Regions from separate parts of the Flavobacterium sp. NPDC079362 genome, predicted to be linked through region 3. Evidence: riboswitches for the same ligand, from Rfam matches in the RefSeq annotation. Region 3 holds a riboswitch; each other region holds the start of a gene.
What was found. Region 3 has a riboswitch for cobalamin ahead of ACQKCJ_RS11620 (DUF5074 domain-containing protein). Riboswitches for the same ligand answer to the same signal wherever they lie in the genome.
Positions count from the first base shown of each region.

Region 1: it holds a riboswitch for cobalamin, as region 3 does, so the genes downstream of both, ACQKCJ_RS11295 (TonB-dependent receptor plug domain-containing protein) here and ACQKCJ_RS11620 (DUF5074 domain-containing protein) in region 3, are expected to answer to the same signal.
Region 2: it holds a riboswitch for cobalamin, as region 3 does, so the genes downstream of both, ACQKCJ_RS14085 (TonB-dependent receptor) here and ACQKCJ_RS11620 (DUF5074 domain-containing protein) in region 3, are expected to answer to the same signal.

Region 1 is NZ_JBNNFM010000010.1:100,215-110,814, forward strand. It holds gene yiaA (inner membrane protein YiaA) at 793-1,188, opposite strand; gene ACQKCJ_RS11255 (TIGR02117 family protein) at 1,203-1,877, opposite strand; gene ACQKCJ_RS11260 (DUF4252 domain-containing protein) at 2,161-2,625, opposite strand; partial or broken gene ACQKCJ_RS11265 (hypothetical protein) at 2,546-2,728, shown strand; gene ACQKCJ_RS11270 (DUF4252 domain-containing protein) at 2,699-3,226, opposite strand; gene ACQKCJ_RS11275 (hypothetical protein) at 3,244-3,702, opposite strand; gene ACQKCJ_RS11280 (RNA polymerase sigma factor) at 3,689-4,198, opposite strand; gene ACQKCJ_RS11285 (S41 family peptidase) at 4,369-5,841, shown strand; gene ACQKCJ_RS11290 (YncE family protein) at 5,916-6,983, opposite strand; gene ACQKCJ_RS11295 (TonB-dependent receptor plug domain-containing protein) at 6,989-8,851, opposite strand; cobalamin riboswitch at 8,879-9,091, opposite strand; gene cobC (alpha-ribazole phosphatase) at 9,159-9,692, opposite strand; gene ACQKCJ_RS11305 (adenosylcobinamide-GDP ribazoletransferase) at 9,677-10,474, opposite strand.
Region 2 is NZ_JBNNFM010000015.1:55,547-66,146, reverse strand. It holds gene ACQKCJ_RS14095 (cell surface protein) at 1-1,045, opposite strand, end outside; gene ACQKCJ_RS14090 (YncE family protein) at 1,124-2,269, opposite strand; gene ACQKCJ_RS14085 (TonB-dependent receptor) at 2,266-4,314, opposite strand; cobalamin riboswitch at 4,425-4,628, opposite strand; gene ACQKCJ_RS14080 (gliding motility-associated C-terminal domain-containing protein) at 4,914-9,137, shown strand; gene ACQKCJ_RS14075 (hypothetical protein) at 9,275-9,523, opposite strand; gene ACQKCJ_RS14070 (Crp/Fnr family transcriptional regulator) at 9,744-10,307, shown strand; gene ACQKCJ_RS14065 (RidA family protein) at 10,481-10,600, shown strand, end outside.
Region 3 is NZ_JBNNFM010000011.1:14,707-25,306, forward strand. It holds gene lptC (LPS export ABC transporter periplasmic protein LptC) at 1-231, opposite strand, end outside; gene ACQKCJ_RS11605 (hypothetical protein) at 283-1,515, opposite strand; gene ACQKCJ_RS11610 (type III pantothenate kinase) at 1,508-2,242, opposite strand; tRNA gene ACQKCJ_RS11615 (tRNA-Phe) at 2,342-2,414, shown strand; gene ACQKCJ_RS11620 (DUF5074 domain-containing protein) at 2,652-3,971, opposite strand; cobalamin riboswitch at 4,292-4,483, opposite strand; gene ACQKCJ_RS11625 (MFS transporter) at 4,728-6,224, shown strand; gene ACQKCJ_RS11630 (DUF6814 family protein) at 6,235-6,462, shown strand; gene ACQKCJ_RS11635 (SusE domain-containing protein) at 6,642-7,730, opposite strand; gene ACQKCJ_RS11640 (RagB/SusD family nutrient uptake outer membrane protein) at 7,751-9,355, opposite strand; gene ACQKCJ_RS11645 (SusC/RagA family TonB-linked outer membrane protein) at 9,391-10,600, opposite strand, start outside.

The DNA.
Region 1 (10,600 bases), on a different contig from region 3:
TAAGCTGAAATAGAAGTGGAGTGTTTTGTGAATTAGCGTGGCTGATGAATTGCTTATAAGAAGAATTGTTCTCTAAATATAAGTAAGCAAAGACAAGCGAGTTTAAATTAAAAATAATTAAACTGACATAGATGTAGTTATAAACTGATTTTCTTGTTTTTAAAATGTTTTTTGATAATTCATTAAGGTTAGAGTTGGCATTAATTTTCTTAAAGTTGAGGTAGAATTGTATTATGAAAAAAATAAAAATAGCGTAATACAAATAATCTAAGTATAGCATTATCCTACTGTTTTGAATATCTAGTATTTCTTTCGTAAAAAACTCTTTCCCGTCTAAAAAGAAGGGTAAAATAGAAAGAGCAAATTCAAATAAACTAATAATAAAAATCTTTTTCACGATTGAATTTGAATTCAATTGTATTAATTTTTTTAATTCGGAGTATTCAACATAGGTCTTTCTAAAATCTAAATTCACCCATGCTAATTTTAAAACACTTAGTTTATTTTGGTTTTCCATTACTAATCTTTTATGATTAGTCTCTTTTTTTTGTATAAAGTTACAATAGGGAATTAGAGTTAATATTATGCGTGTTTTTCTTTTATGCTATCCATTATAATCAGTTAAAGTGGGGATACTGTTTTTGGGATAATCGAACATATTAGTTCAGCTTAAATTTCTTATTATAAACTTTGAAAATTCGATATGAAAAGGCTGCGAATAAAAAAAAGTCCCATTTTCATGGAACTTTTAAAGGTTAATTTGGAAGTTGGTTTAGTTAGTTTTTTTTAATGTTATTCATTAGAGAATGACATATTATCTCTTGTGTTTTTTTGTACTGAAATTGCCCCAAACAACGCTAGTAAAAAAGCAAATGCATAAAAACCTTTTTCGCTTGGTAAAATTGTAGCGTTCCAAAGTCCAACAGCTAATAATACAATTGATAATAGCGTTCCGAACCAGCAAATTCCGTAGTAGATATCTGTTACCGGAAGTTTTTCAAGCCTGTCTCTAACACTTTTTTGTAATGAAACTACAGCAAAAAGACCAAACATTAAAACGGTAAAATAATATCCTTTTTCATTTAACAGCATTTCTGCTCTTGCAAGCCCAACGATGTATCCAACCATTCCTGCTCCAAGAGCTACCCAAGATGCCGCTATAAAGGCATTCGATGTTTTTTGTACCATGTTTATATTAAAATTTATTTATATTTCGAAAAAATTCCAGAATCCAGAGCCGTCCAGTAACAGCATTTTTGTCCACTTGCTTTTAAGCCGCTATTGGCCCACGTATTGCAAGTGTGAAACAAACTATAGCTTCCGTTAGCTTCATAGAAAGCATCGGTTTTGCCATAGATTGCATTTGTTTTTATGTTTAAGAAATTTCCCGAAGCATCTTTTTGAAAACTGTCCGAGATGTATTTTATCAAACGATCATATTGTTCTTTACTGATCATCATTCTCTTGCAATCATCGGCTTCTTTTAACTTTTTATAATAAGTAGCATGAATAGCAGTATTGCTTAATCCGGATACCGCCTTGAATGCGACAGAAGCTTTTAGATCTGACCATTCCGGTGTTTCGAGATAAAAGCCTTTATCTCCCCAGCCCATTGCGATATATTTATAAGTTGAGTCGGCAGCTTTTGTGTTCTCAAATTTTACTTGTTGGCTCCAGTCGATTTGATCATTTTTAGTAGGCATAACAATATCTGTATGCACCCCATTTGTTAAAATATAAATTTCGACTTCAGGTTTTGTATTCACTTCTTGATTTACTGTGATTTTAGAAAGAGAAAATACAGCTACTAAGTATATTGCAATAAATGCAAAAAGAACCAGAAATATTTTAAGCGTGATTTTTAATGCTTTTTTCAACGATTATTGGTTTTATTTTTTAATTCCTTATTTCGCTAATTCGTAAGTTTTAATTTAATAAACTTATTTGATCGGATGCAAATATAACCAAATTTGATTCACATCAAAATAAATCGAACTAAATATTATGCAGTATAATCTTTCAAATAATTATAAGAAAATAGCTCGATAATTTGTTTCTTTTTTGAGTTAATATTTATTTTTTTCTATGTTCAAAAAGAAGAATAAATAAAAAAAGCTCCATAATTATGGAGCCTTCTCGTTTTAAAGTAAGATAGATGTATTATTTAACCAATTGTTGCAAAGGTTTCAATTGTTCCATATCGATTTTTGATTCTTTCAATACAGACATTAAGGTCATGATATTATTTGGATTCATGTTTTTTCCCAGCACGCGAACTACAGCAAAGCCGCTTTCTTTTTTGTTGGCAAAAACTACGAATTCTTCAATATTATCATCAGTACCAACATAGCTTATTGATGCACCGTCTTTTCCTGAGCCAAAACTCATCAACTGTTGGTATTTTGGATCTTTAAGTATTGCTTTAACTTTAGCTCTTTCTGTTTCGAACTCTGCCTGATTTTTATCGTTTGATTTAAAAGCTAAAATATTCATTTTATCAAATGATTTTAAAGCTTCATTTTGTTCAGCAGTTAGTTTTGTTTTTTCTAAGTTCAAAATACCAGGTGAAACATCCAGGGCAATAAAGTTTTTATTATCTGTGTTCTCTACAAAATACTTTTGCAGCGAAGGATTAGAATTACAACTTATTAAAGTTAGTAGTACTAAAAGGGCTGAGGTAATGATGTTCAGTTTCATCTTATTTTTTGCTTTTAGAAGCTTTTTTTAGTTCAGTTCCGCCAGGAAGCTGCATTTTGTCCGTAAGAACTGAAATTTCATTTAGATCGAAGTTACCCGTTAAAGACAATAAAACAGTATCATCGTTTTTGCCACCGTCCATAAACATTAGCAATTCTTTTATCTGAGTATCAGATGCACCGGATCTAACCAATATTCTTACGTTTTTACCACTGTCATTTACTCTCATTAATTCTTCTAAACCAGCTGTTTTAACGTACTTGTCAGCAGAAGCTTTCATATCTGCTTCAATTTTAGGGTTTTTAGTAGTAAACACTTTTAAGTAATCTAATTTTTTAATCAGGTTAATGTATTGTTGCGTTTCTTTATCAGAAGCATCAACTTTTACCTTACTCATTAAGTCAAACATTTTTTTGTTTACAATTACTGATGTCACGTCATCCTGGCCATCAAATTTGTCAAATGCTCCCTGAGCATAAAAAGCGTGGCTAACAAATGCTAAAACTAGTGTTATGATGAAATTTTTCATTTTTGATTGAATTTTAATTATTGTTTAAAAATTTTGTTTTTTGATTCTTCATATTCCTTAATGTATTGTACACTTTCTATACCTACATTAACATTGCTTGATAATAAGGCCAAAGCTTTTTGCGTCGCAGCGAGAGCTTCTTCCGGATTATCGTAGGTTCCTAATTCTGATTGCGCCACAACCGGAGGTGTATTTTTTTCGCTCACGTAAAAATAGGACCCAATTCCCAGTAAAACAACAGCCGAAGCCGCAATTGATAACCATGCTACATTTCGTTTTTTAGTTTGTAATGGTATTTCCTGCGTCGATTTTTGTTCTTTTACCTGAGAGAAATAACCAAACATAGGTTTGTATTGCTCTAAATGCTGCGCAACATTTGGTGAAGAAAAATATTCTTTTAATTCTTTTTCTTCGGCAATAGTCGTTTCTCCCTGAAAGTATTTTTCTAATATATCCTCTATTTTATTGAATTCCATAACCGTGTGTATTAAGCATTGATTCTCTTATTTTTTTTCTCGCTCTCGAAAGTGCTACCCGAATAGCCGTTTCATTCATATTGACAATTTTCGCAATTTCTTCAAATTCATATTGTTCAACATCGCGCAACTGAATTAATATTTGCAGTTGTTCAGGCAACTGGTTTATAATTTTTTCCACCCATTCTAAACTATTAGAATCTTCTAGTTTTTTATCTAATAAAGGTTCCCGATCAGTATAGTTATTATGAACAATTTTAAGATTTCCGGCTCTTTTTGATTTTAGCTGATCCAGACAATAATTTTTGGTCATGGTCATCGCAACAGCTTCTACGTTGTTATAATCGCTTAAATTCTCTTTTTTATTCCATAATTTTACCATTACTTCCTGAGTTGCATCTTCCGCCTCTTCGGTACTGGTTAATAATCTTTTTGCCAGACGAAAAACTTTGTCTTTAAAAGGATTTATTAATTCTATAAACACATTTTGATTCATAAAATTTGGTAGTTATTCGTTGGTTACTCGTTAGCTTATATAGTCAAGACGAAGCACTATTATTTTTGTTACATGATGATGTGTAAATTTTATAACAAAAAACACTTTAAATTTATCATTGTTAAAACTAAAGATACTATTTTTACGTTAGTACTAGATATACCCACTATATGAAAACAATATTAAAGAGCGTCCTGTTATTATTTTTACTTGCCTTTTCTTTGCAATCTTGCGAGGATCAGGATGATGTGGCGGCTCCTGCGGCTTTGCAAGTAAATGATTTTGTTTGGAAAGGATTAAATCAATTCTATTTATGGCAAGCAGATGTTCCTAATTTAGCAGATGATCGTTTTAATAATCAGGAATCTTTAAATTCTTTTTTAAGAGGATATTCTAAACCGGAAGATTTATTTCAGGACTTATTGAATAAACCAATTAGTAAATTCCCAAAAGGTCAGGCAATCGATCGCTTTAGTTGGATTGTTTCTGATTACAGCGTTTTGGAACAAGAACTTCAGGGAACTACAAAAAATAATGGTGTAGATTTTAGATTGGGCTATAGACCGGGAAGCGCGACTAATTTAGTGGGCTATGTGCGTTATATTATTCCAAATTCTGATGCTTCGAACAAAGATATCAAACGTGGAGATCTTTTTACAGCCGTAAACGGAACCCAACTTACAGTTTCAAATTATCAGGCACTTTTAGCGGCTGATAGTTTTACTTTAAATATGGCTTCTTATACCGGAACTGATTTTGAATCTAACGGAAAGACAGTTGCACTGGTTAAGACAACTCTCAATGAAAATCCAGTTTTTATTAATAAAGTAATTCCATCAGGAAGTTCAAAAATTGGTTATTTAATGTACAATGGTTTTTATGCCAATTATGATTCACAGCTTAATGCAGCTTTTGCTGAGTTAAAATCACAAGGAATTACAGATCTTGTTTTGGATTTAAGATATAACGGAGGTGGTTCTATACAAACAGCAACACGTTTGGCAAGTATGATTACGGGACAATTTACCAATAAGATTTTTGCTAAAGAAAAATGGAATGCAAAAATTAATGAGTTTTACGAAAGCGAAGATCCGGAATCATTGAATAACAGGTTTGTTGACAAAATAGACGGAGCTGCAATTAATAGCTTAAACTTGTCAAAAATATATATTATAACAACAAGCGGTACAGCATCTGCGAGTGAATTAGTAATAAACGGATTAGCGCCTTATGTTTCTGTAATTCAGGTAGGTGAGACTACTGTTGGAAAAAATGTAGGTTCGATAACTTTATATGATTCTCCAACTTTTGGAAAAGCACAAAGAAATCCTAATCATAAATATGCAATGCAGCCCCTGGTTTTGAAAATTGTAAATGCTGCTGATTTTGGCGAATATACAGACGGTTTAAAACCTACTTACGAACAATTAGAGCGCATAACTAATTTAGGTGTTTTAGGAGATTCGTCAGAGCCATTACTAAGTGTTGCCATTTCGAAAATTACCGGATCAACGGGTAAAAAAGTACAATTAGATAAAGGAATAGTTTTAAGGAACTTTACAGATAGTAAAGCAATGACCGGAACAAGAGATCAAATGTATATAGAGAAAGCGCCGGAAGGACTTTTAAGAGCATTAAAATAAGACCAATAAAAAAGGCTTTCAGAAATGAAAGCCTTTTTTTATGTTCAGGAACTAAAACTTAATCTGCTTTTAGATTAGTTATTAAAGTAGAAACCGTTTGGTAAAATAGATACTCCAAATTTATTTAAAACCGTTCCTGTTAAAGAATAAAGATAAATGTTTCCGTTATCCTGATAGTTTACTGCGTCAGCCACATATAATTTACCATTTTTTGCAGCAAAGCCATAAAGAGAACCAACCTCTTTTGCTTTAAATGTTTCTGCTGTTGGTAAAGCCGTTGCGTTTGTTGCCATAGAATAAATACTGTTTCCAATAGTATAATATATTTTGCTATTGTCAATATCTAAGAAATCAGGATGCGTTAGTCCGGGAAAATCAAGAGTAGATGTTACTGCATTCGTGCTTAAATTAACTTTAACGATTTTACCGGTTGTTTCCGGCGCTGCATAACTAGGTCTTCCGTTGCACAATACATATAGAGTTCCGTTTTCTTTTACTAATGAACTAGGAACATCACCTACTACAAAATTTGATGTAACTGTATTATTTGCAGCGTTTATTATACTCAGTGAGTTTCCTTGTCCGCCTCCGCCTTTGTGCGCTACATAAAGTTTACCGTTGTTCTCAACTATTTTTTCAGGACCTTCAACTACAGGAATTGTAGAAGTAACAGCATTTGAGGTAAGATCAAGAACCGCTACATAATCATCTGTTTTAATAGCGATATCTCCCCAGTTTGTTATATATCCTTTTCCATTTGCAAAAGCAATGTATCTTGGGTTTTTTATGTTTGTAGTAATAGTGGTAATACTTTTGAAAGTATATCTGTTAACGACTTCGATTTTATTAGAACCGTTTACAACAATATAAGCTACATCACCATTAAAACTAACAGATAAAGGAGTGTCACCAGTAACTTTGCCTGGGTTTACTAAAGTAAATACGTTGTTTTCTATTTGTAAATCATCTGATAAATAAGAGATACTTCCATTTGGCGTTAAAAAATTACCTTCGTTAACAATGAATAGCCCACCATCATAATCTCCTCTTGGCGCTTGATTATCATTGTCATCATTGCTACACGACACAAGAAATACCGAGCTTATCGCAATGGTTAAAAACAGTTTATTAAATCTTTTCATGATATTTAAAAATTAAGGTTAATGTATAAAGTATAGTTTGTTCCGGGCATCTGTCTGCTTATGACAGGTTGATAGTTTTCGTTCCAGATATTAAATATTTGAAAGCCAATTTTGTAACTGTTCTTTTTTCCAAAATCATAATCAGCTCCAAAATTTCCAACGTTATAATCTTTTACTCTGGTTGCAGGATTATTAAAAGGAGTGCTGTAAACATCGCCATTATATAAATACTGAAAATAAGAGGATACTTTTTTCCAATTGTACGAAACCGATCCTGTTAGTTTATGATAAGGAACATATACAAGTTGCTTATAGACCAATTCACCGCTTATTAACTGTTTGCTTTCTGAAACAGTATAGGCATAAGTACCATTAAGCGTAAAATTATGGTTGTCTATTTTAGTTCTCCATTCCAGAAGTACTTCGGCTCCATAAGCTCTCACTTTTTTTGTGTTTTCAGGCGACCAATTGTCTCCGCCTCCTTGTGATGGTACCCAGCGCAATAAGTCTGTGATCGAATTGTAGTAAGTAGTTACAGATAATGAAAAGTTTTTCGTGAAAAATTCACTGCCAATTTCCGCCTGATAAGATGTCTCAGGTTTTAAGTTAGGATTACCGCTTCCTTCCCAAAACAAATCATTGTAAGTAGGCATTCTGAAATTTTTAGAAGCATTGAATTTTATGCGATAAAAATCGGTAAACAAATACCTTGTTCCTAAAGAAAAAAGAAAAGGATTGCCATAATTGTCGGTTACTTCCTGACGAATACTAGCGTTATAATCCCATTTATCAGTTACTAAATGACTTAATAATAAACTTGCAGAACCTATTTCTCTTTTTACATTATTGATGCTTGATCCGTATCCTTTATTACGATTATAGTCAATGATCGAATTAAGTTTTATTTTGTCATTTACATCAAAAGCCAAATCATATTTTATAATTGAGGTTTCGACTTTTCCATAAGTAAACAAATCAGAATCTATGTCAGAGAAATATTTATAAGATTCACCAATATGAGCTAATTTTACTTTCGAAGTAAACCGATCAAATTTATTTTCCCATTCTAAAAGGTTTCGGGTATTAAAATCGCCGTATTTTGTTTTGGATGCTGTAGGAGTAGTTAAAGAAAAATGACGCTCAGAATCATAAAACTGGCTGTATAATTTTATAGTATTCTTAGAATTGATTTTATAACCAAAAGTGGTGTTCATACTCGTATTGTAGTATTCTCCATTGATGTTTTTCTGATCCGTATTTCCAGGATATTTAAAATCATTTTCTGAACTGTTTCTGGAAAAACTTACTTGCAGACTATACTTATTTGATGAAACCATAGTGCGATAATTGGCACTGTAAGTATCGTAACTGCCGGCACTAAAAAAGAGATGGTTTGAAAACTCTTTTTTAAATTGTAAATCATTGTTAAGGTGTATACTTCCGCCTATGGCACTGCTGCCGTACAGAACACTTCCGCCCCCGCCTTTTACAGCTATAGAATTGAAATCTCTTGTTCCGATGGTGTTGAAATCTGTCTGACCCAGAAATTGCGAATTGATATTGATACCATTCCAGATAACGGCAGTTTGTGATGCGGTAGTTCCTCTAAAAGAAGGGCCGGATGTCATGCCAAGACCATTTTCTTTAAAATAAATAACAGTATTGTAATTTAAAAGGGAAGTTAAGGAAGATTGATTTTTATTAATGACAGAATCATTCAATACCTGAACTGATTGTGAGTTCGAGTATTTCTTAAGATTGGTATCAGAAACGATGACTTCTTTTAATTTATTAATAGAATCACTTTGCGCCGAAATAATCTGGCACAACAACAGTAAACAAAAAGCAAAAAGTTTTTTTAAAGTCATAATTTCAATACTCTTTTTCCCGAGAGCTCGATATTTGTTACAAAGGCAGGTCTCCTGGCTTGCGTCTTGTTGTTTACCTTCCCATTCGCCGGGGCGAGCAGTGGTTTTGTAGTTAACAACAAGCATTCGTTTAAGAACAAAGCTTACAGTTGCGGGTACAGCTCAAGATTTTTTTAATTATTTACTTGATTCCCTTTTAATGTGTTTAAAATGAACACAACCTTAATTTCGTGCAAAGATAAAGTTAAAATTGTCGATTTTTCAAATTTGTTTGAGTTTTAAAAACAAATTCTGAACAAAAAGACGTTTATAGTTCAATTTTGATGACTTGCCCAAAATCTACCTTATTGTTAAAGGCGTCTTTTAATGGCAGCGAACTATGATGACATAATATACTTCGAATTACACCGGCATGCGCAACAATAACGACAGGCGTTGTTATTTCTTTTGAAAGCTGCGATAAAAAATCACCAGCTCTTTTATGTAATTCTATAAATGATTCCCCGTTTAAAGCATTAATATTTACAAAATCTTCCATCCAGGGATTGAGTTGTTCCGGTGGAATATCGTTCCAGTTTTTCATTTCCCAATCACCAAAATTCATTTCTAGCAGTCGTGCATCTTTTTCGAATGAATTTGCCTGTATGTTTTTCTGAATGTATTCGGCCAAAATCATACAACGTTTTAAGGGACTCGAAAAAATAACAGCTTCTGAGGGTAATTGCAAAACAATGTTTTCGAAAATGTTTTCAAAAGGTTCTGCTAAACCCACATCCGATTGTCCGTAGCAAACTCCTTTCTCGCAAATCGTTTCGGTATGACGGACTAGATAAATTTCCATATCAAAAGAATGCTTAAATAATAAATAACTTCACAAACTTGTTGTGTTGCTCCCAGGCAATCTCCGGTATAGCCGTCGATCCATTTTTGAAAATAACGAGCTAAAAAATAGCGCATTACAAATACCGGAATTACAGCTAAAAGAAATTGATATTGAAAATAAGATAAAACCAATAACGGAATTAACCCAAAGAAAAATGAACCTAAAATTTCTTTCCAGGTATTTTCTTTAGCAATAGGTTTGCTTTTGCTCGAAGCGTCTTCGCGAGAATATTCGTGAGTAAAAATAATCGATATAGCAGCAAGACGACTTAAAGCATGCGCGGAAATAAATAAAAGAAAAATCTGGAAAAGAGCGATAGCATTATCTGCCTTAAAAAGCGAAACAGATTCTGAAAGCAATTTGAATTTTAATAAAAAAAGCAAAACCAAACCAATTGCTCCATAAGCGCCAATCGCACTATCTTTCATAATGATCAGGATTTTTTCTTTCGTCCATCCTCCGCCAAAACCATCGCAAACATCAGCAAATCCATCTTCATGAAAGGCGCCGGTTGTTAGTACAGATATAATAAGAGCAATAATCACTGCAGTTTCTGTTGAGAGAAAAAAAGAAGAAAGATAAAAAGCCAGAAAGGAAATGGTTCCCACAATCCAACCAATCAAAGGAAAATAACGTGTGGCTTTATTCAAATAATCAGGATGATGATCAATGTTTTTAGGACAAGGAATTCGGGTGTAGAACATTAAGGAAGTGAAGAAGATATGTAGTTCTTTTTTCATTTTTAATATAAATTTAATTTAGTCTTGTCATTTCGACGAAGGAGAAATCATACTCGGGGCTCGACAAAGATTGTTGATTTTCTTTGGGGAATTTCTAGTGTGATTTCTCCTTCGTCGAAATGACAT
Region 2 (10,600 bases), on a different contig from region 3:
CATCATTATTTGGAGCGTTATCAGCATATCCAAAATCAAAAGATTTACCTACCCAATAATTTCCTGTACCGCTCTGATCGTAAAAATTGTCTTTTATTTTTGTTCCCTTTAAACTGTACGAGGCTTCAGCAATCCATAATGGATAATAGCTTTGATCGTGAAATGCATTTTGTGTTTTATATCCTGAAGCACCCTGATTATCCTGCCATTTAATATATTCTATATTCGTCTGCCAAAACTCATCTCCTGCAACGGGTAGTTTATTGGGATCGGGTTTAAAGTATGTGATGCTGTAATTCTTTACTGTTGTATTTTTAAAATATTCACTTCCTGCAATTTCATACCATTCATCTTCATCGGGTTTTCCGTTTTTGTTTTTATCATAAGCCACCAGAATAATTCCGGGTTCACAAGATCCAAAACGCTCCTCATTTGCTTCACTTCCAAAAAACGCATTACCTAAAATCTTAAAATCCCTGCCATCCAAATTTGGGATCGTATGGTCAAAACCAAATACGACATATCCGCCAAAACCTCCTAAAGATATCATACTGCTATTTGGTCCAACGATTGCTTTTTTTGCTGCGCTGATAAGATTTGCTTCGGTATTTCCTGGTAAATATTCCGGAATTCCATTAGTAAACTGACCTATTGCAGGGCGAAAATCAAATACATTTGATATGTATTTGCTATAATTTCCCGGCTCTTTTGTTACATTTATTAAAGATGAATATGTTTTTACTGCTCCATTTGTCGTGACCTTTAATGTCAGTGGATAATTCTTTAGATAAGGAGTGATAAAATCCAACTCGGCATTTTGTGAAATTACTGAATCATTTACACTCCATGTCAATTGAGAGTTGGCAGGAACTTTCGGGACAATATTTAGTACTTTAAAACGATCAATTGTATATGATTCTTTGAGTATAACGGTGGGATCTATAATTCCCAGATCATCTTCTCTATCAGTTCCACATGCAATAAATCCCAGTAAGAGAGTTAAAGACAATGTGGCTTTTAAAATTTTAAAGTGTTTTTTTTTCATAGTATTTAAATTGGGTATTTATTACAAATGCAATTGCACGTAATAGGAAAGGATTAAAAAAATGTGGTTTTTATTGTTCTAATTTGTGGTTATAAAAGCGATATGTGCCGGAATGTTTCCTGCTGTAGTTTTCCATTTTAATTTTCCATCGGGAGTAAAACAATAGATATAACCTGTTACTACATAATTTTGTGCATCGGTAATGTATATTTCTTTTGTTTCGGGATTTACCTGAAGTCCATACGGAATCATTATTTTTTTGTCTGTACCGTCTGTGATTACTTTATCACTAATTACTTTTTTTGTTTTGGTATCTAAAATTCCGTACGTAACTTTATTACTATTGGTGAGATAACTCCAGGAAACACTATAAAAATAAAGCAGATCATCTACAAGGCACATTCCTGAAACGGGAATATCAAGCTGCATTTTTTTCTCATCTGTCTGGCTGTCTATCACAAAAAGATTAGAAGGTGTATTGTAATAATCTCCTCTTGAACTTACATAAATATCTCCTCTGCTGTCTATTTGCATACCATAGAGATTGATTCCCACATCTATTTTTTTAGTTTCGGTAAAGGTTTCCAGATCAATAACGGAAACTGTTCTGTCGTAATTAGGAACTCTGTAACCTCCTGAATTTGCTACATAAAGTTTGCCGTTACGTATTACCATTTGTTCAGGTTGATATCCAACTGTTACTTTTCGTTTTATTTCTAATGATGTTGTATCAATTTCAGCAACAAAACCTATCTCAGCATTGGGATCAATGGCTACAGGACCTGCGTAAGAACTGATATAAGCTTTGTCTTTATAAAAGGCTACATATCTACAATTGGGAATGTCTATTTTCTTGATTCGTTTTGCTGTCCATTTGTCTATAACCTCAACTTTGTTTGAGCAATTGATTACTGCATACACTTTATTGCCGTATATTTTTATATCATTACCCACATCTCCCAGTTCTTTGACAACTGTAGGATTGCGTTCTGAATAAATATCTGTGGTATAATTTCCGGTTCTGTAATTGAATACATCAATACTGGCACGATTCATTCCCATATTACCCTCGTTAAGAAGATAAAAACCTTCGACTTTACCACCGCTTCTGGGTGCAGCAACGCTTTTATCTGAGGATGGAAAAACTGTTTCTTCTTCTCTGCAGGAAACAAAAGCAACGGCTATAAATAAACTAAGGACTAATTTTGTTGTTATCTTTTTCATAGCTCAATACTGATTGTAAATTTTAATGTACGGCCCGGCATTGGATAATTATAAATTACCTCGTATTGCTGATTGAGGACATTATTAAGTTCTACTGATCCTTTCATTTTATACTGTTGAAATGCAAAAGATTTTTGTACCGCTAAATCGTGGGTGTACCAAGGCTGAACTTCATTTACTTTTATATTGTTGACATTACCATTGTATCGCTTTCCTACATATATAAAACTATAATTGAAATTCCAGGTTTTATAATCAGCGTTTAATATTCCGGATCCGCTGTGCCAGGGTGTATATGGAATCTGATCTCCATAAGATGATAATTCTAAACCTGCGAATTTTGTATAATCCCTACTTTGTGAATACGTATAAGTAAGATTTGTGGCTAGATTTACCTGACCAAAATGTATTCCCATATTCACTACAGATTCTATTCCTTGTCCTTTTACCTGCCCTATATTGGTCATCATCCATCGGAATAAGTTTCCGGTTGGGGCTGCTACTATTTTGTCTTTGGTATTGGTATAATAACCATCAACCTGAAAAGATAATTTATCGAAAAAACCTTTTTCTATTGGCAAATTATAAGTAAAACCAACATCATACTGATTCATGTATTCCGGTTTTAAAGTACTGGAACCAACCATTGTATAATACAAATCATTGAAAGTGGGCATTCTGAAAATACGTTTTGCAAATGCTCTTACAGTAAAATCATATTGCTTAAACGGTGTGTAACCTATAAATAATGCAGGCGTAAACTCTTGTTTGTCGGGAGCTTTTGCATTGTATCGCACTTCTTCCTGAACATAAGTGCCTACAACATTTCCCAAAACTTTAAATCCTCCAAATCTGTAAGAACTTGCGAGAGAAAATAACGCTGTATATCGCTGTGGAAATGAAAATTGGGTTTGTATCCCTCTTCTTGTTGCGTTTAACTTGTTGTACTGAAAATCTGTAGACAGCGAAACATCCCAGGTTGGTAATATGCTGTACATATTTACTGCTGAGAAATAATATTCCTGTTGATAATAGCTGTCGTCTGATTGTGCGCCTTCGGTAACCGTTTCACCTAATATATTGGTAGTGTCTCTGGCCACATAATGCGTGTAATCGTAAGCATATTTTGCCTTTGCCTGAAATTTATATTTATCTGTAAAATCTTTCACTAGGGTACCTTGTGCGAAAAAATTCTTATCGTACTGTCTAAAGCCGTCAGAAAACTTATTCTCGACAATCGCTCCCGGTGCTCCTCGATCTGAATCGTAATAATATACTTTAGCATCCCAGGAACCATTATTTATTTTTCCGTAAAGCCCGGATTCAAATCGTAGTGCTTCTATATCGCTGTTATGTCTGGTGGCAGTCGTATCATATGCAACAGATCCGTCTAGATTGTTTCTTTTGTACCTGTATTTGTATTCACCATTAGATTTAATGTATTCAGAGCTTACACTCATACTTACTTTGTCGCTCAATTTTTGCTCCCACCTAAATGAAGGATCAATATAATTGATAGACATTGTTTTATATCTTACTAATAAATTTGTTTTTTTTGTACCAACAAAAACAGGACGTTTTGTCCTTAAATAAATAGTAGAAGCAGCGGCAAAATCTTTGGCAGATTGGAAAATTTCACTTTTCTGTCCGTTATACATCGTCAGTGATTCCATATCATCTAAGGAGTATTTTCCCAAATCTGTTACGCCATTCTGAGCATTTCCTAATTGTATCCCATCATAAAAAACACCTACATGATGTGTTCCCATATTACGGACATCTACTGTTTTGAGTCCGCCAAGACCACCATAATCCTTAATTTGAGTTCCCGCAAAATACCGAAGAGCATCTGCAACGTTGTGACTTGCCAAATTTTCGAGCAATTTTCCTGAAAGGGACTGTACCGGAATTACTTCCTGATAAGGTTTTCCTTTTAATATTACTTCTTTTAAAACCCGCAAACTATCATTTGATACTTGTGAATGAAGCAAAAACGGAGCAAACAATATAAAAATGAAAAAGAGTATTTTTTTTGTATTATACATCACTGATTTAATTAAATAAACTCCAGAATAATAATCAAAAGCAATAAGAGAGAATCCCATTATAAATAACAGGTCAGTTCTTGTTGTTTGACTTTATTCCACGAAAGTCTTAAACTATGTGATTTGTGGCAGGTCTCCTGACTTGTTCCATCTTTAAACAACCTTCTCATCCGGCTCAGCGAACAATGGCATTAGTAACGTTTAAAGACTTGTGTAGAACTTACAGTAGCGGGTCTGTTCAGGATTTGCACCTGATTCCCTTTTAACTATTTTCTTAAAAACTAAAAAAATAGACCAAAATCTGGTGCAAAGATAGAATTATCTTTATAAAGAAGAGGTATTATCAAATGCAATTTATGTTTATCGCAATAAATGAAGAATTAAATACAATATCACATTAAAAAGTTAATTGACCAGTACTAAACTTCGGACGTTAACAAATTATATAGATAATTGATCAACACCTTAAATTCATGTCATAAAATCACAAAAACCACTAACAATCAATAAATTAACACTTATTCTTGTTAATAATTAATTAAAAAAAATTAAATTTAACTATTGTTTTAAAATTACTATCAACTAAATCCAATTTTGATATGAATTTAAGATCTCTACACTCCCCTTATTTCTATTTATTTGTATTGTTTTTTTTCTGTAGTTCAAACGTTTTTTCTCAATGTTTTGAAATCCAGAGTATCTTGGTTGATGCTTGTGGGGTCCAAGAAGGGCGTAACGAAATGGTACGCTTTAAAGTTGGTAGTGCTCCATTAAACATAAATACCTTAACAGTAACATGGCCCAATAATGCTTGGCAGGGCATTGTTCAGGATTTGACAACGGCAGCTGTTGTCGCTCAATTAAATACTGATATAAGTGCTGCAGGCGGATGCGGACAAATACTAGAACCTCCCGGAGGAATATTACCTGCTAATGCAACCGCTATATTAGTTACTAGTTATCTGATGGTTACTAGTGATAATTCATTTGGTCCTTTATCCGAAAATATATATATGGTTTTTCAAGATGCTACAACTACTGTTGGGCACTTTGCCAACCAATCTATCGCACCTCCTAATGGGAGAACGCTTGTGATGAATTTTAGTGGTTGTTTGGATACTGTTACCTATGACAAATCAATGTTGACTAATACAAGTGGGGCAAATACTCCCGCTGACGGTGCTACAGTAAATTTTACCCCAGCCGGACTTGCCACTTACACCAATAACGGTTGTAAAGCACCTGTACCACCTTTTACAGTTGATGCCGGACCTCCTACCTTAACGGCTTGTGCAGGAGCAACAATTACTTTGAATGGTACTGCAGTAGGGCAAACTTCAGTTGCCTGGTCTGCGTCGTCGGGTTCTTTTTCTCCATCAACTACAACTACAACCGATTATACAGTTCCGACTGCAGCGGGTGGAACAACTATAGTATTGACGCTAAAAGCTACTAATAGTTGTGGGCTAGATATTACTGATACTATTAATTTATTAGTAACGTCCAACACAACACCAAACTTTGCAACAACTTTGACTTTGTGTAGTAGTGATACTGCACCAACTTTGGCTCTGACTTCTCCAAACGGAATCACAGGAACATGGAGTCCAAACATTATTGACACTGCAACAAGTGGCAACTATACTTTTACTCCAAATACAGGACAATGCGGCACAACCGCAACTCTTGCAGTGACCATAACTCCACCAACAATTCCTGATTTTGCTACAACTTTGACATTGTGTAATGGCGATACTGCACCAACTTTGGCTCTGACTTCTCCAAACGGAATTACGGGAACTTGGAATCCTGCAGTAGTCAATACTACAACAAGTGGCAATTATATTTTTACTCCAACTGCGGGATTGTGTGCGACAACTACTAGTTTAGCCGTTACCATAAATCAACAAATAACTCCTGATTTTGCTACGAGTTTACCGTTGTGTAGCAGCGATACTGCGCCAACTTTGGCTTTAACCTCCCCAAACGGAATCACAGGAACCTGGAGTCCTTCGGTAATCAATACTACAACAAGTGGCAATTATATTTTTACGCCAAATGCGGGACAATGCGCAACAACTGCTAGTTTAGCCGTTACCATAAATCAACAAATAATACCTGATTTTGCTACGAGTTTACCGTTGTGTAGCAGCGATACTGCGCCAACTTTGGCTTTAACCTCCCCAAACGGAATCACAGGAACCTGGAGTCCTGCGGTAATCAGTACAACAACAAGTGGCAATTATATTTTTACTCCAACTGCGGGACAATGTGCGACAACTGCAACTTTAGCCGTTACCATAAATCAACAAATAATACCTGATTTTGATACAACTTTGACATTATGTAATAGCGATACTGCGCCAACTTTAGCCCTCACCTCTCCAAACGGAATTACGGGAACCTGGACTCCTTCGGTAATCAATACTACAACAAGTGGCAATTATATTTTTACGCCAAATGTGGGACAATGTTCGACCACTGCTAGTTTAGCCGTTACCATAAATCAACAAATAACTCCTGATTTTACTACGAGTTTACCGTTGTGTAGCAGTGATACTGCACCAACTTTGGCTTTAACCTCCCCAAACGGAATTACGGGAACCTGGAGTCCTGCGGTAGTCAGCACAACTACAAGTGGCAATTATATTTTTACGCCTAATGCAGGACAATGCGCAACAACTGCTAGTTTAGCCGTTACCATAAATCAACAAATAATACCTGATTTTGATACGAGTTTACCGTTGTGTAGTAGTGATACTGCACCAACTTTGGCTCTAACCTCCCCAAACGGAATTACGGGAACCTGGAGTCCTGCGGTAATCAATACTACAACAAGTGGCAATTATATTTTTACGCCAAATGCGGGACAATGTGCGACAACTGCTACTTTAGCCGTTACCATAAATCAACAAACAATCCCTGATTTTGGTACAACTTTGACATTATGTAACAGCGATACTGCGCCAACTTTGGCTCTAACCTCCCCAAACGGAATTACGGGAACCTGGAATCCTGCGGTAGTCAGCACAACAACAAGTGGCAACTATACTTTTACGCCTAATGCAGGATTGTGTGCAACAACTGCAACTTTAGCCGTTACCATAAATCAACAAATAATACCTGATTTTGATACAACTTTGACATTATGTAATAGCGATACTGCGCCAACTTTAGCCCTCACCTCTCCAAACGGAATTACGGGAACCTGGAATCCTGCGGTAGTCAGCACAACAACAAGTGGCAACTATACTTTTACGCCTAATGCAGGACAATGCGCGACAACTGCAACTTTAGCCGTTACCATAAATCAACAAATAATACCTGATTTTGATACAACTTTGACATTATGTAATAGCGATACTGCGCCAACTTTAGCCCTCACCTCTCCAAACGGAATTACGGGAACCTGGAATCCTGCGGTAATCAATACTACAACAAGTGGCAATTATATTTTTACGCCTAATGCGGGACAATGTGCGACAACTGCTACTTTAGCAGTTACCATAAATCAACAAATAACTCCTGATTTTACTACGAGTTTACCGTTGTGTAGCAGTGATACTGCACCAACTTTGGCTTTAACCTCCCCAAACGGAATTACGGGAACCTGGAGTCCTGCGGTAATCAATACTACAACAAGTGGCAATTATATTTTTACGCCTAATGCAGGACAATGTGCGACAACTGCTAGTTTAGCCGTTACCATAAATCAACAAATAATACCTGATTTTGCTACGACTTTGACTTTGTGTAGTAGTGATATTCCACCAACTTTGGCTTTGACTTCTCCTAACGGAATAACGGGAACCTGGAGTCCTGCGGTAATCAATACTACAACAAGTGGCAATCATATTTTTACGCCTAATGCAGGACAATGTGCGACAACAGCTAGTTTAGCCGTTACCATAAATCCGCAAATAATACCTGATTTTGGTACAACTTTGACATTGTGTAGTAGTGATATTCCACCAATTCTGGCTTTGACTTCTCCTAACGGAATTTCGGGTACATGGAATCCTGCGGTAATTAACACAACTACAAGTGGCAATTATATTTTTACTTCAAATTTGGGGCAATGTGCTTCTATTGTAACTTTGATCGTTACCATTACACCTGCAATCGTGCCTGATTTTCCTGCTAAGCTTAATTTCTGCGACGGAACTACTCCAATTTTGCAGACAACATCTCCAAATGGAATTAGGGGAACCTGGAGTTCATCAACTACTAACAATAGTGGTAATTATACCTTTACTCCTATTCCTGGTCAATGCGCAACAACAGCTTCCGTAGAAGTAACTTTTACGTCGCCCGCGTATTCAATAACAAAAGAATGTGTAAACAATCGATATCTTATAAAGGTCGAAACCACATCTTCTTCTACTAATTATAGTTATTCCTGGGTTGACGACAAAGGGAATCCGGTAGGATCAGATAATGCGACTTTTGATTTTTCAGAATACAGCGAAAATTATAACGGATTATTACAGTTTCCGTTGCAATTTAAAGTTGCTGTCAATGATGGATCTTGCGAGGTTGAAGAAGTAATCGAAGTGTCAAATAATTTATGCGGTGTTCCCAATGCAGTTTCTCCTAATGGTGATGGAGTCAATGATACTTTCGATCTTACTGATTTTAATGTAACTAACATTGAAATATACAATCGATGGGGAAGAAAGGTATATGACTATGTTGGCAAATATGACAAACAATGGTACGGACAATGGAAAGAGGGAAATATGTTGCCAACCGGAACCTATTATTATATTATTTCATCTGAAAATGGAGATCAAAAAGCGGGATGGGTATTTTTAAGTTACTAACTCACTATAGTTCTCCCAATTTAAAACACAACAAATCAGTTGAATATATAATAAAAACACACTTTATAATAGCTTATTATTTTTTTCCGTTTTATTAAGATTCTATTCAAAAATTGATCATATGAGCATGTAAAATACTATCTAAAAATTGTGATGGTATCTGTTAGATTTTCTTTGCAGATAAATGCTTTAATGAATTCCTGAACTTCATTATTAGTTTCAGATGGTGTAGCAAAAGAATTAATATGAAACTCATCATCCTGATCAAGGATGTGTATAATTTCGGTATATCCTTTGGAAATTAAACTACCTTTTAATTTAATTATATTCAACTGTTGTTGACTATCCAACTCCTTACGAACCTTTAGTTTTATAGCTTTATCCATTGTACATATTTTTAAATTAACTGACTTAGTTTCATTCTCAAATATAAATATTAATTAGTTACGAATATTCATAAAATTGCTCCATAAAATATTATTTATCAACATACTAATAAACATTAGTTTAAGAAATTGTTATTAATTTACTAAAATATCAATTTGATTTTTCAGTAATTTTAACTAGATTAATAAACCAAAATTTCAATAACTTTGAACTCTGATTATGCGAGCAAACCTTAGAGAACATATTGAAAAAATAATACCGCTTACAGATGAGGAATTTTCCTTTGTCTCTGCTCATTTTATCCCAAAAAATTTTAAAAAACATCAATTCCTTATTCAGGAAGGTGATCCTGTAAAGTATTCTTACTTTGTAATTTCGGGACTTTTAAAATTAGTTCATACTGATGCGACAGGAAAAGAACACATTGTTTCTTTTGCTATGGAAGATTGGTGGGAAAGTGATTATTATGCTTTTTATACACAAACAGAAGCTACAATGTCACTACAATGTCTTGAAGATACTGAGGTTCTTTGCTGTTCATTTGATGATTATAAAAAACTACGGGATGGATTGCAAAAAATGGAACGTTTTTTTCTCGAAAAATCTACTTTTGGTTTCCTGGGATCACAACGCCGCATAATATCGTGGCAAACTTCTAACTCAAGAGAACGTTACGAACAGCTTTTAAAACAATATCCTTCACTATTTCAGCGCGTTCCCAAAAGTCTTATCGCATCTTATCTGGGAGTTTCGCGTGAAACCCTGAGCAGATTATCTTCTTAATGTGACATTTCTCACATCATATTCGTGAGAAATATCAAGACTCTATTCCTGATGTTATTCACAATTTTACAGTACAATTTTAAACTGTAATCGTGAAAAAAACATCAAAATTTTTAGCCTTACTATTATTAACTATTACGCCGGTATTGGCGCAAACAAAAAAAGCTAAACAAATGGAAATGAGAGTAATTAATCCGTGGAAATGGCAGAATGAACGTAGTTACGTGCAAGCTGTTGAAGTAAAAAATCCAGAAGGAACGTTGTATGTTTCCGGTCAGACGGCCATAAGTGCA
Region 3 (10,600 bases):
CGTAAAAGGGAAATCCAAATTGGAATAATCTAACATTTTTGGACTTTTAAGAACTCCTGTAATTAATCCGGAATCAGTGTATTTGATATTAACAGTATCTGCATCACTTCCGGGAACAAACTCTGAGAAATTAATTTTCTGAACTTCCTTAAAATTACTTTCGCATCCAAAAAACAGTGTCACAGTAAAAACTGTGACAACCGCTATAATATATCTCTTTGGTAAATTCATTTGCCAAATGTAGTAAATTGTACGAGCTTAAAAAAACGCAAAAGTGTATCTTTAGTTGAATTTACTTTTCACGAACCATCTGTCATTGAAAGAAAAACTCAAACTAAAGTTGAAATAGTTCTCCTGAATCAAATCTGCAGAAGTTGTTCCTCTTTTACCAAATTCCACACCAACGTTTACATTTGAGAAAGATCCGTTACCAAGAGGAATCCCGGCACCTAAACTCATTCCCACATCATTGATTGATTCGTTATTAACAACAAGACCCAGTTTCTCGTATTTTAATCCGGCTCTGTACGTGATCCTGCTTAAATGACTGGTAAATGAAGCGTAATTAGGGATATAATATCCACCAATTGCATATTTCTGATACTTTTCATAACGCACATTATCTGCTGCATTATAATAATTCGCAAGTTGTCCGTTACCTTGAAAAGCAAGTGTAGTACCTACTAACCATTTTCTTGCCTGTCCTATACCTGCACCAAATGTTATTTTGTTTGGCAGTTTTAAATTAGTTTCCTGTGCAGCTCCTTCATAAGGATCCGGATCACCATCTACCGTAATAAACCTTGTACTGTTTGAGTTTAATGTACTTGCAAAAGTATAGCTCAAACTCGTAAACAAACTTAATTTTTTATCAATTTTTGTTTGATACATAGTACCAATATTAAAACTAACCCCGGACAACTCAGAAGTATTTGTTTCCTGAGTACCGTTTTGAACTCCTGTAGCAAGCTCAACACTTGTAGTTGTAATTTTACCAAAATTATATTGTGCATCAGCTCCAATATTCCACTTAGGTGTAATTTTATATCCTAAACCTGCAAATACTTTATTAACTCCACCTTTTCCCTGAAGTTGTGAACTTGTTCCGTCTACTATCGCTGTCTGGTCATTTAGAATTTTATATCCAACTGAAGTTACAGGTACTAAACCAAACGCTGCTCCAAATTTTCCCATTGGGATTCCCAACGCTAAATAATCAAAAGTAGATCTTTGTGCTTTTGCAGATTCATCTGTAGTTTTTAAAGTAGATGAACCAAATGTTCCTCCAACTGTAAAAACAGTTTGTCTTAAACTGGCATAACTGGATGGATTTTCAATATTCAAATGGATACTATCCTGCTCTACCGAAACCCCTGCCATAGACCTATTTTCAAGAGTTCCTCTAAATCTGACATCTCCAATTCCGAAGAAAGAATAAGGAGAAGCTGTACCCTGTTGAGCAAATGAAACGAACGAGATAAGCAAACAAGCGCTTACTATAATTTTTTTAATCATTGTCGATTTTATATTGAAATGTTTGGTTCAAACTTTCTAAAAGGAAATTTGAATTGGCAAATATGGTATTTTTTAATCGTTTAGCCAAAAAAACTGCATCTCCTCCCGTTAAAATTATTATAAAATTTGAAAAGTTTGCTCGATATTCATCGATAAAACCGTCAATCTCATAGACGAACCCATTTACAACGCCGGAATGAATGGCTTGTGTTGTTGAGTTTCCTATATACAACTCAGGCGCCTCAAAAGCCAGCAAAGGCAGTTTAGCGGTGTAATTATGCAATGCTTCGTAACGTAATCGTAATCCCGGAGATATGGCTCCTCCCAAATAATTATCATTTTCGTCGATAAAATCGTAGGTAATGCAGGTTCCTACATCGATGACTAATCTGTTTTGTTTAGGAAACTGCAGTGTTGCTCCCGAAGCCAAAACCATTCTGTCGATCCCTAACGTTTTTGGGGTCGCATATTTATTTACAAAAGGATAAACATCTTCATTCGTTAAAAAATGAATTTTTAATTCGTTTTCGAACGTCAAAAAAGATTGCTTATCGATGTTTCCAACTGATGCAACAACCAAATCAGAGCAGTTTGGAAATTTTTCTAAAATTTTTTCAATTTTTTTTTCAAGCTCATTTTTCTCAAAAACAAAATTTTCAAGAACAGTATTTCCCTCAAAGACAGCTGCTTTAATTCGAGTATTTCCAACATCAACCGTTAAAATCATCTTTACTTTTTTATCAGTGCGAAGATACGAATTGATTTTTTTAAAAAAATGTTTTGGATAAATGAAAAATGATTCTATCTTTGCACCCGCAATCAGCACGGTGCCTTAGCTCAGATGGTAGAGCAATGGACTGAAAATCCATGTGTCCCTGGTTCGATCCCTGGAGGCACCACCGTTAAAACCCGAATAGAAATATTCGGGTTTTTTGTTTTTAATAGTTTTTCAACCGCCAAGAATCCGAAAATTGACCGTTTTTTTACCGCAAAGAGCGCAAAGATTTTTTATTTAGGACTACGTTTAAAAACGCAAAGTTCGCAAAGCTTTATGATAAAGCTTTGCGAACTTTGCGTTTTTTACTTTGCTATCTTTGCAGTTAATTTTTTTTTCTAAAATCCGGTTCCAAAAAAAACTATTGATGAAACACCGAAACTGCAGGGAAATAATATCCTGAATAATTTACGGATTCTGTTTTAGCTCCTGAGTCAGCATTGAACAGATAAAGATTATTGATTGCGAAATTCACACCAAAACCTTCATTTACTGTATTTACCACCAAAGTGTTTTTCTTTCGATCATATCCAATTCCTGCCCCATATAAGATATTTGAATTTGTTAATGTAATAAAAGGCGCACTAAGAGACTCTGGAGTACCACTGTACTTATACACTTGTTTACCACCGCTAAAACTACCATTTTTAGCAATAAAAATATCATTTTTAGCAGCCGTTATAGATCCCGGATGCCATGCTCCCCAACTTCCGTAAGCCTGAAAACCTAATGCAATTTCTTTTACTTCAAGCGTATTTGAGTCTATACTGATAAGATTTTTACCTCCTGCAGCCCAAACTTTTTTATCATCGGTAACAGCAAATCCTAAAACTATTCCCGGAATCGTTTTTTCGACTGTCAATGTTGAAGCATTAATAACAATAACACCTTTTGTAGCTGACAATGCAAAAATATAACCGTTTGCCTTAACAACATCTCCTACCTGACCTGTAACGCCTTCGATTTGCCCACTAACCTCCATCGTATTAAGATTAAGCTTAAATATCCCTTTACTGGCTGTTAACAAAGCTTGATTTTCATCAATACCTACTACCGCACGCCAGTCGTTTCCGCCTTTTGCAGGGATTCTTTTCTCTTCTTTTAGAGAATAAGCATCTGCTACTACTACCGGTCCGCCAACTTTAGAAACTAAAAATAGTTTTTTATTAATGATAGTTCCAAATTCTAATGTAGAGGATGCCGGTTTTAAATCTTTGTCCGGATTTACTTTTACAAAAACACTATCTTCTATGGCTTTTGTATCGTATCTATAAAACCCTACCGTTCCTGTTCCGTGACCAAACCATCCTTCGTTGATTACATAAAAACCATTCTCATATGCTCCGTATGCATGGATATCATAGGTAAGAGCTACTTTTCCACCTTCATTTTTGGCTGTCATTGTAATTTTAAAATCACCTCTGGTTTCCGGTTTAAAAACATAAGTAGAATCAGACCCTACAACACTTCCATTTACTGCCCATTCAAAGGACACATTTTTTCTATCTGCTAATTTCGAGTTTAACTGTAGTGTTTTTCCAATGGTCAAAGTATCTTTCAATTGCTGCTCGCCTTTTATTACAGGAGGCGCTGTAAAATCATCATCATTATTACACGAAACTGTAAGCATCATCAAAGAAGCAATTGCAATTAATTGCCTGGAAAAAAATTGGTTTTTCATTATTAAATATTTAAAATTTTAGTACTTAAATCTTTAAATCGAAATACAGCTTACTCTAACAAAAGTTCTATAAACAAACTTTTGTAAAAGCACAGCATATTATACAGCGAAAGGTTGTAATGATTTTTTTTGTGAAGAAAAAGAAAATATCGGAATGAAAAACCTCCAGAAGGAAATTGCTTTTGCGATGTTATATTTGCAGAAAAAAAATCTCATAAATTCCATTTTTGGCTTACGAGAATAGAATAACCAAACCATACCATGATCACGTAAAGTGAAAAAGTATTGTTCTTAATTCAAGCTTCAATCCCCGAAAGCTATTTATTACTATAAAAATGGCAGGTCTTCTGACTTGCTCCCTACCCCCAGCCTTCCCTTTCGAAATGAAAAGTGACGTATTAAAGGGTTTCGGTTAATGAGCTTACAGCTGCGGGACAGTTTTGGATTTACACCAAATTCCCTTTTAATGTCTATATTTCTTCAATATGACAACCATTTCCTGATTCAAAATTTGAGGTGCAAAACTAGTGTTTTCTTTCTTAAAAAAACAATAGATTCTTTACTTTAAAGGGTTTCAGCATTTCTTCAACATATAATTTATACGGAATTATCAGGCTGTGATTTACCGAATAAATGTTGAGTTAACAATTAAATAACTTTTGTTAAAAAAGTATCAAATAAATAAAAAAATATCTTTTATATTCGTAAAAAAATATTTTATAGTTTTATTTATTATCAAGTACACAAAGTCAACTTATGAGCAAAACTTCTACAAAAGGCATTTGGAAAGTAATTTCGGCCTCGTCAATGGGTACAATGATCGAATGGTATGATTTCTATATTTTTGGAAGTTTAGCCGTTGTAATTTCAACTAAATTCTTTCCAAGCGACAATCCCACCGCAGCATTTTTATCCACTTTAGCCACTTTTGCAGCAGGATTTGTGGTGCGTCCTTTTGGTGCATTATTCTTTGGAAGACTTGGAGATATCATTGGTCGTAAATACACTTTTATGGCTACTTTACTGCTAATGGGCGGTTCTACTTTTTTAATAGGCTGTATCCCGAGTTATGAAACGATTGGTTTTATGGCTCCGTTATTAGTTTTGATTTTACGTTTACTACAAGGACTTGCTCTTGGCGGAGAATATGGCGGTGCTGCCACTTATGTTGCTGAACATGCTCCTGTGGGACAGAAAGGATACTGGACTTCCTGGATTCAAACCACGGCAACGGTTGGTTTATTCATTTCTTTAATGGTGATCTTAGCGACAAAAAATGCACTTTCTCCTGAAGACTTTGATTCCTGGGGATGGCGCGTTCCGTTTTGGGTTTCTATTGTAATGGTAGGAGTTTCTTATTTAATCCGTAAAAACATGGATGAATCTCCTGTATTTGCCAAAGCTAAAAAAGAAGGTACTACGAGTAAAAATCCATTAAAGGAAAGTTTTGGAAACAGATATAATCTAAAATTTGTTTTGCTGGCATTATTTGGCGCTACAATGGGACAAGGTGTTGTATGGTATACCGGACAATTTTACGCCATGAGTTTTATGAAAACTGTAATGAATGTAGACTCATCACAGGTTGACACTTTACTTGGAATTGCATTATTAATGGGAACTCCGTTTTTTATCTTTTTTGGATGGCTGAGTGATAAAGTAGGACGAAAATACATCATGATGAGCGGAATGTTACTCGCCATTTTGTTTTACAGACCTATTTATAAAATGATGTATACGACCACAGATGTGAGTTATAAAACTGAAATCACAGATAAAAGAAATCAATCTATTGACACAAACAAAAATAATGACAAAATAACGTCAATCTCAAAAACCTATACTGACGGAACTTCGTATATCGAAAAGAAAACAGATTTTGCAGATAAAAAAGAGGCTCAAACTCATATATCGATCAATATAAATTCAAGCGATGAATGGACTTTAATTCTCTTGGTTTTTATCCAGGTTTTGTTTGTTACCATGGTCTATGGCCCAATTGCCGCATTTTTGGTCGAAATGTTTCCAACAAAAATCAGATACACATCAATGTCTCTGCCTTATCACGTTGGGAATGGTATTTTTGGAGGTTTACTGCCTGCCATTTCTACCTATTTCGTAACACATGCCAAGCAAGCCGGAAAACCGGATTTTTATCTTGACGGACTCTGGTATCCTATTATTATAGCATCTGTTTGCTTTGTAATTGGAATGATTTACATTGATAATAAAAACAAAACTAATCACCTTTAATACTATAATTATGAATACGATCAAACAAATTTTAGGTGTTTTATGGATTATTCTTGCAGCTGCAGCAGCTTACTTTTGTGTCTTTGAATTTGGCTTGCCCAAACTTCTTTCTGACCAACAGGACGATTTAGTATTTGGAATCATTATCCTTTTTATTCTTACTCCTTTAATTGTTCTGGGATTGGGAACTTTTGGTTATTTTGCCGTAATTGGGGAATACAACGATAAGAAGAAATAGAAAATAAATTACACGAGAAAAGGGCTGTCTACGTTATGTAGAACAGCCCTTTTGCATTACTAACCAAACCAAAATTTTTACTTTGTAAGTGTGTTTTTATTCATTACCAACTTCCATAAATATAGCTTCGATTAAAAAAAGGCTACCTACAGAGATAGCCCTTATTAATTTCAGGGAAGTTATCCTTGATTCGGAATCATTAAATAGCTTCCGTCTAAATCATTGAAATAAATAACATATTTAGATTTTTCTACTGGTATGTTTTCTCCATTACCGCCTCCTGAAAAAGCAGTATCTCCACCCCAGGCAACATCCCAACCATCATTTGCTCTAAACTTAAGTCCACCATCATTTAAGGCAGTCACGCCAAGGCTCCATGCGTGTTTATTAAAAGTAGAGTTTACCATAGGGGTAGAAGCATCCCAACCTTTTGGTGTACTGTCTCCAATAATTCCAACCGTTGCGTTCGTTTTTGCAGCAGCATCATTATAAGTTACTAATGTATACGTTAAAGCTTTTGTGTTAAATTGAAAAGTATAATATCCATCTGCCGGAATTGTAAATTCGCCTGCATTACTATTTATTTCAATAGCATCACTTCCGGCTTTCCCTAATTGAGTCGCCCAGCTTCCTTTTTCAGAAATCAACTTAAAATTACCTGCTTTAAAGAAACCTGTAAATTTATATAGATCTGCATTTTTTCCATCTCTATACATCGGTTGATGCTTCGTGTCAAGGTTGTTATCCCAACCACCTTCTACAGCAGCTCCTACTAAATACCAATCCGTAAAATCATATGCTACTCTTCCCGAGTAAGGTGTTACACTGATTGTGATAGCTTTAGACATCTGAGGAACTTCTCCTGAAATATCCGAAGAAACTTTTACGTCAAACTGAGATACTACATCTGTTGCTGCTCCTAAATCAATTGCTGCCTGATTTAAATCTTTAACCAGTACAGAAACTTCAGCAATATTACTCGTTGTTTCAAGGGTTATCGCTTTTGTAAAATCGCCACCTTTTTTATCAATTATCAACTTATATTTTAGCACTACAGGAGCAGAATATACTGCTTTTGACCATGTAAATTTGTCAGCTACATCTCCTGCATGATCTGCATCTAATACAAATTCTTTTCCTGTTACTGGCGCAGTTATTTCAGGCGCTGTAACAGCATCAACAATTGGCCTGTTATCTACAGCATCAGCATTACATGATACCGCCAATACACCAATAAATGCGATTAAAATTTTATATATATTTTTCATTTTACTATTTTATAAAGGTGTTAGTATCCTGGATTTTGCTTCAATGTTGGATTTGCCTGAATAGTTCTGGCAGGAATAGGCATTAAATCTCTGAATGATTCAGTCGACGTACCAGTCATAACCCCACCTTTCCATTGCCAGATTTTAGATCCTCCGGTAAATTTCCCAAAACGAATCAAATCTGTTCTTCTGTGGCATTCCCAAAATAATTCACGTCCTCTTTCTGCCAAAATAAAGTCAAGAGTCAAATCTCCATTAGTTATTGATCTAGCTTCAGCTCTTTTTCTAATTTGGTTAATATATCCTACAGCAGTACCTATATTACCTGTACTGGCTCCTCTTACCGTAGCTTCAGCATACATCAAATAAGCATCAGATAATCTGAACATTGGAAAATCAGTATCCGGAACATCTGGTCTTTGCGCTTTTGATCCGTCAGAGTTTACATTGATGAATTTTGTTACAGCATAACCATCTGTAAAAGTTGATACGTTATTAATATCTAAAGACTGACCATCTGTATAAAATGTCCCTCTTTTATCTCCGGTTGCAGTAGCATCAGGAAAAAGAGCCACAAACTCTTTACGAGCTCTGGTTCCCTGCCATCCACCATCCATACCCTGATCTGCAGAATCCATACTACCACCAATAGAAGCGTGAATGATAAAACTCATTCCTCCACCTACTGCTCTAATAGCATTACCATCACTAATGATTGGAAAAATAAATTCGCTTTGAGCTCCGTTTCTATTATTGTCTGCAGAGAATAAATAACGATATGGTACATCTGCAAATTTATATGTTGAATTAATAATTTCACCACATAAAGAAGCTACTTCGCTATTTTTTTCTACTCCTATGTATACCTTAGCATTTAAATAAATTTGTGCCAATAAAAATTTAGCAGCAACTTTATCTATTCTACCATATTCATTTGCTCCAGAAGCAGCTAAATCTTTATCCATATCTTTTAACTCCCCTTCAACAAAAGCAAAAACTTCTGCTCTTGTTTTTTGCACGGGATAAAATAATCCAACAGGATCAGCTTCAGTTGTAATAGGCACACCTCCAAACAAATCCATTAGATTATAGTAAGAGAATGCTCTTAAAAAACGAGCTTCTGCTCTAAAAGTCACAATTTGCGCTTTTAGATTATCATCCACTCCTCTGGCTTTCAATTTTTCCTCTGTAGTTTGTCTTAAAAACTCATTCGCAACACTAATTTCATAGAATGCTCTTGAGTATGTTCCTGCCAAAAATTCATTTGCAGGAGCCCAATTTTGTGTATTTAAAGTGGGTAAAGTACCATCAGCCCATCCAATAATTGCTTCATCAGTAGGAAGTTCCTGCACCACAAAAAGCAATCTTAAATAACTACTAAAGTCTCCTCCAAGTCCTGCAATATCCGGTTTACCATCTCCGTCATTACCTCCTACATATAAACCTGCGTATAATTTTGCTAATACTTGTTTGTATGAAGCCGGGTCCTCAAAAAAGGTCTCAGATAAAAATTCGTTTTTATCACGAGGCGTCACATCTAAGTCGCCAGTACACGAAGTAAGCGTCATATTTAATCCTAAAATCAATAGGAAAAAATAAGATATATGTTTAAATGATATTTTCATTTTATTTCTTTTTAAATTTATTTTTCAGTGCGCGATTAGAAACTTGCATTTACCCCAAACAAGTATGTTCTGGCTCTTGGGTAAACATTATTGTCTATTCCGTTGAATTTCTCAGGATCTAAACCACCATATTTTGTAAGTACAAAAACATTCTGAACACCGGCAGTAAATCTTAAACTAGCTGATTTTAATAACGTTTTATCAAAAGTATACCCAAGAGTAACATTATCTAACTTGATAAAAGAAGCATCTTTTATGTAATAATCAGATAAGTAACGAGATGTACCATTGTCTTCATACGTAAATCCAGTATTAAGATAATCAGAACCCACATTCGATAAATCTGTTTGTCTTCTTAAACCTGCGTCAGAATATCCAAGGTTAGAACTCACATTATCAAAAATATAATTTCCTAAACTCGCTCTCCAGTTCATTGTAAAATCAAACTTTTTATAGTTTAAAGTAGAAAATAATCCAAACGAGTAATCTGCTGCTGGTTTATGAAATCTGTAACGATCTCCATCATCAATTTTACCATCTCCGTTTCTGTCTACATAAGCGCCGGCAATTGGTTTTTTATTAGCATCGTATAATTGCTCGTATACTAAAAATGATTCTGGTGAGTATCCTACAGAATTAACCTGAATTTTATTTCCACCACCTCCGGCAATATTATCTCCGGTTAAGTATCCGTCAAAACCTGGAACAGTAACTCCTAAATCTGTAATTTTTCGATCAATATAGGTAGCATTAAAAGCAACATTCCAGTTCAATTTATCCCCTTTAATGATGTCTGACTGAATATTAAACTCAAACCCTTTAGTTCTTACACTACCAACATTATAAGTTCCAGTATTTCTAATATTTGCTCCATCCGGAACCACAACATCTGCTAATAAATCAGTTGATTTTTTATCAAAATAATTTACTGTACCCGTAATTCTGTCATTCAGGAATCCAAAATCAACCCCAAGGTTCATCTCTCCTAATTCTTCCCACTTGATATTTTCATTATATCCTTCAGGTCTTGCTGTTTTATAAATGGTATTCCCAAAAATATACTGAGAATTAATAGTACCAAGTGTAACTCTTCTCAAATAATCGTACTGAGCTAAAATATCCTGTTGTCCGGTTGTACCATAACCTACCCTTAATTTTAAACTAGAAAGTGTATTATTATCTTTTAAGAAAGATTCTTCGGCAATATTCCATGCAAAAGCTGCTCCCCCAAAATTACCCCATCTG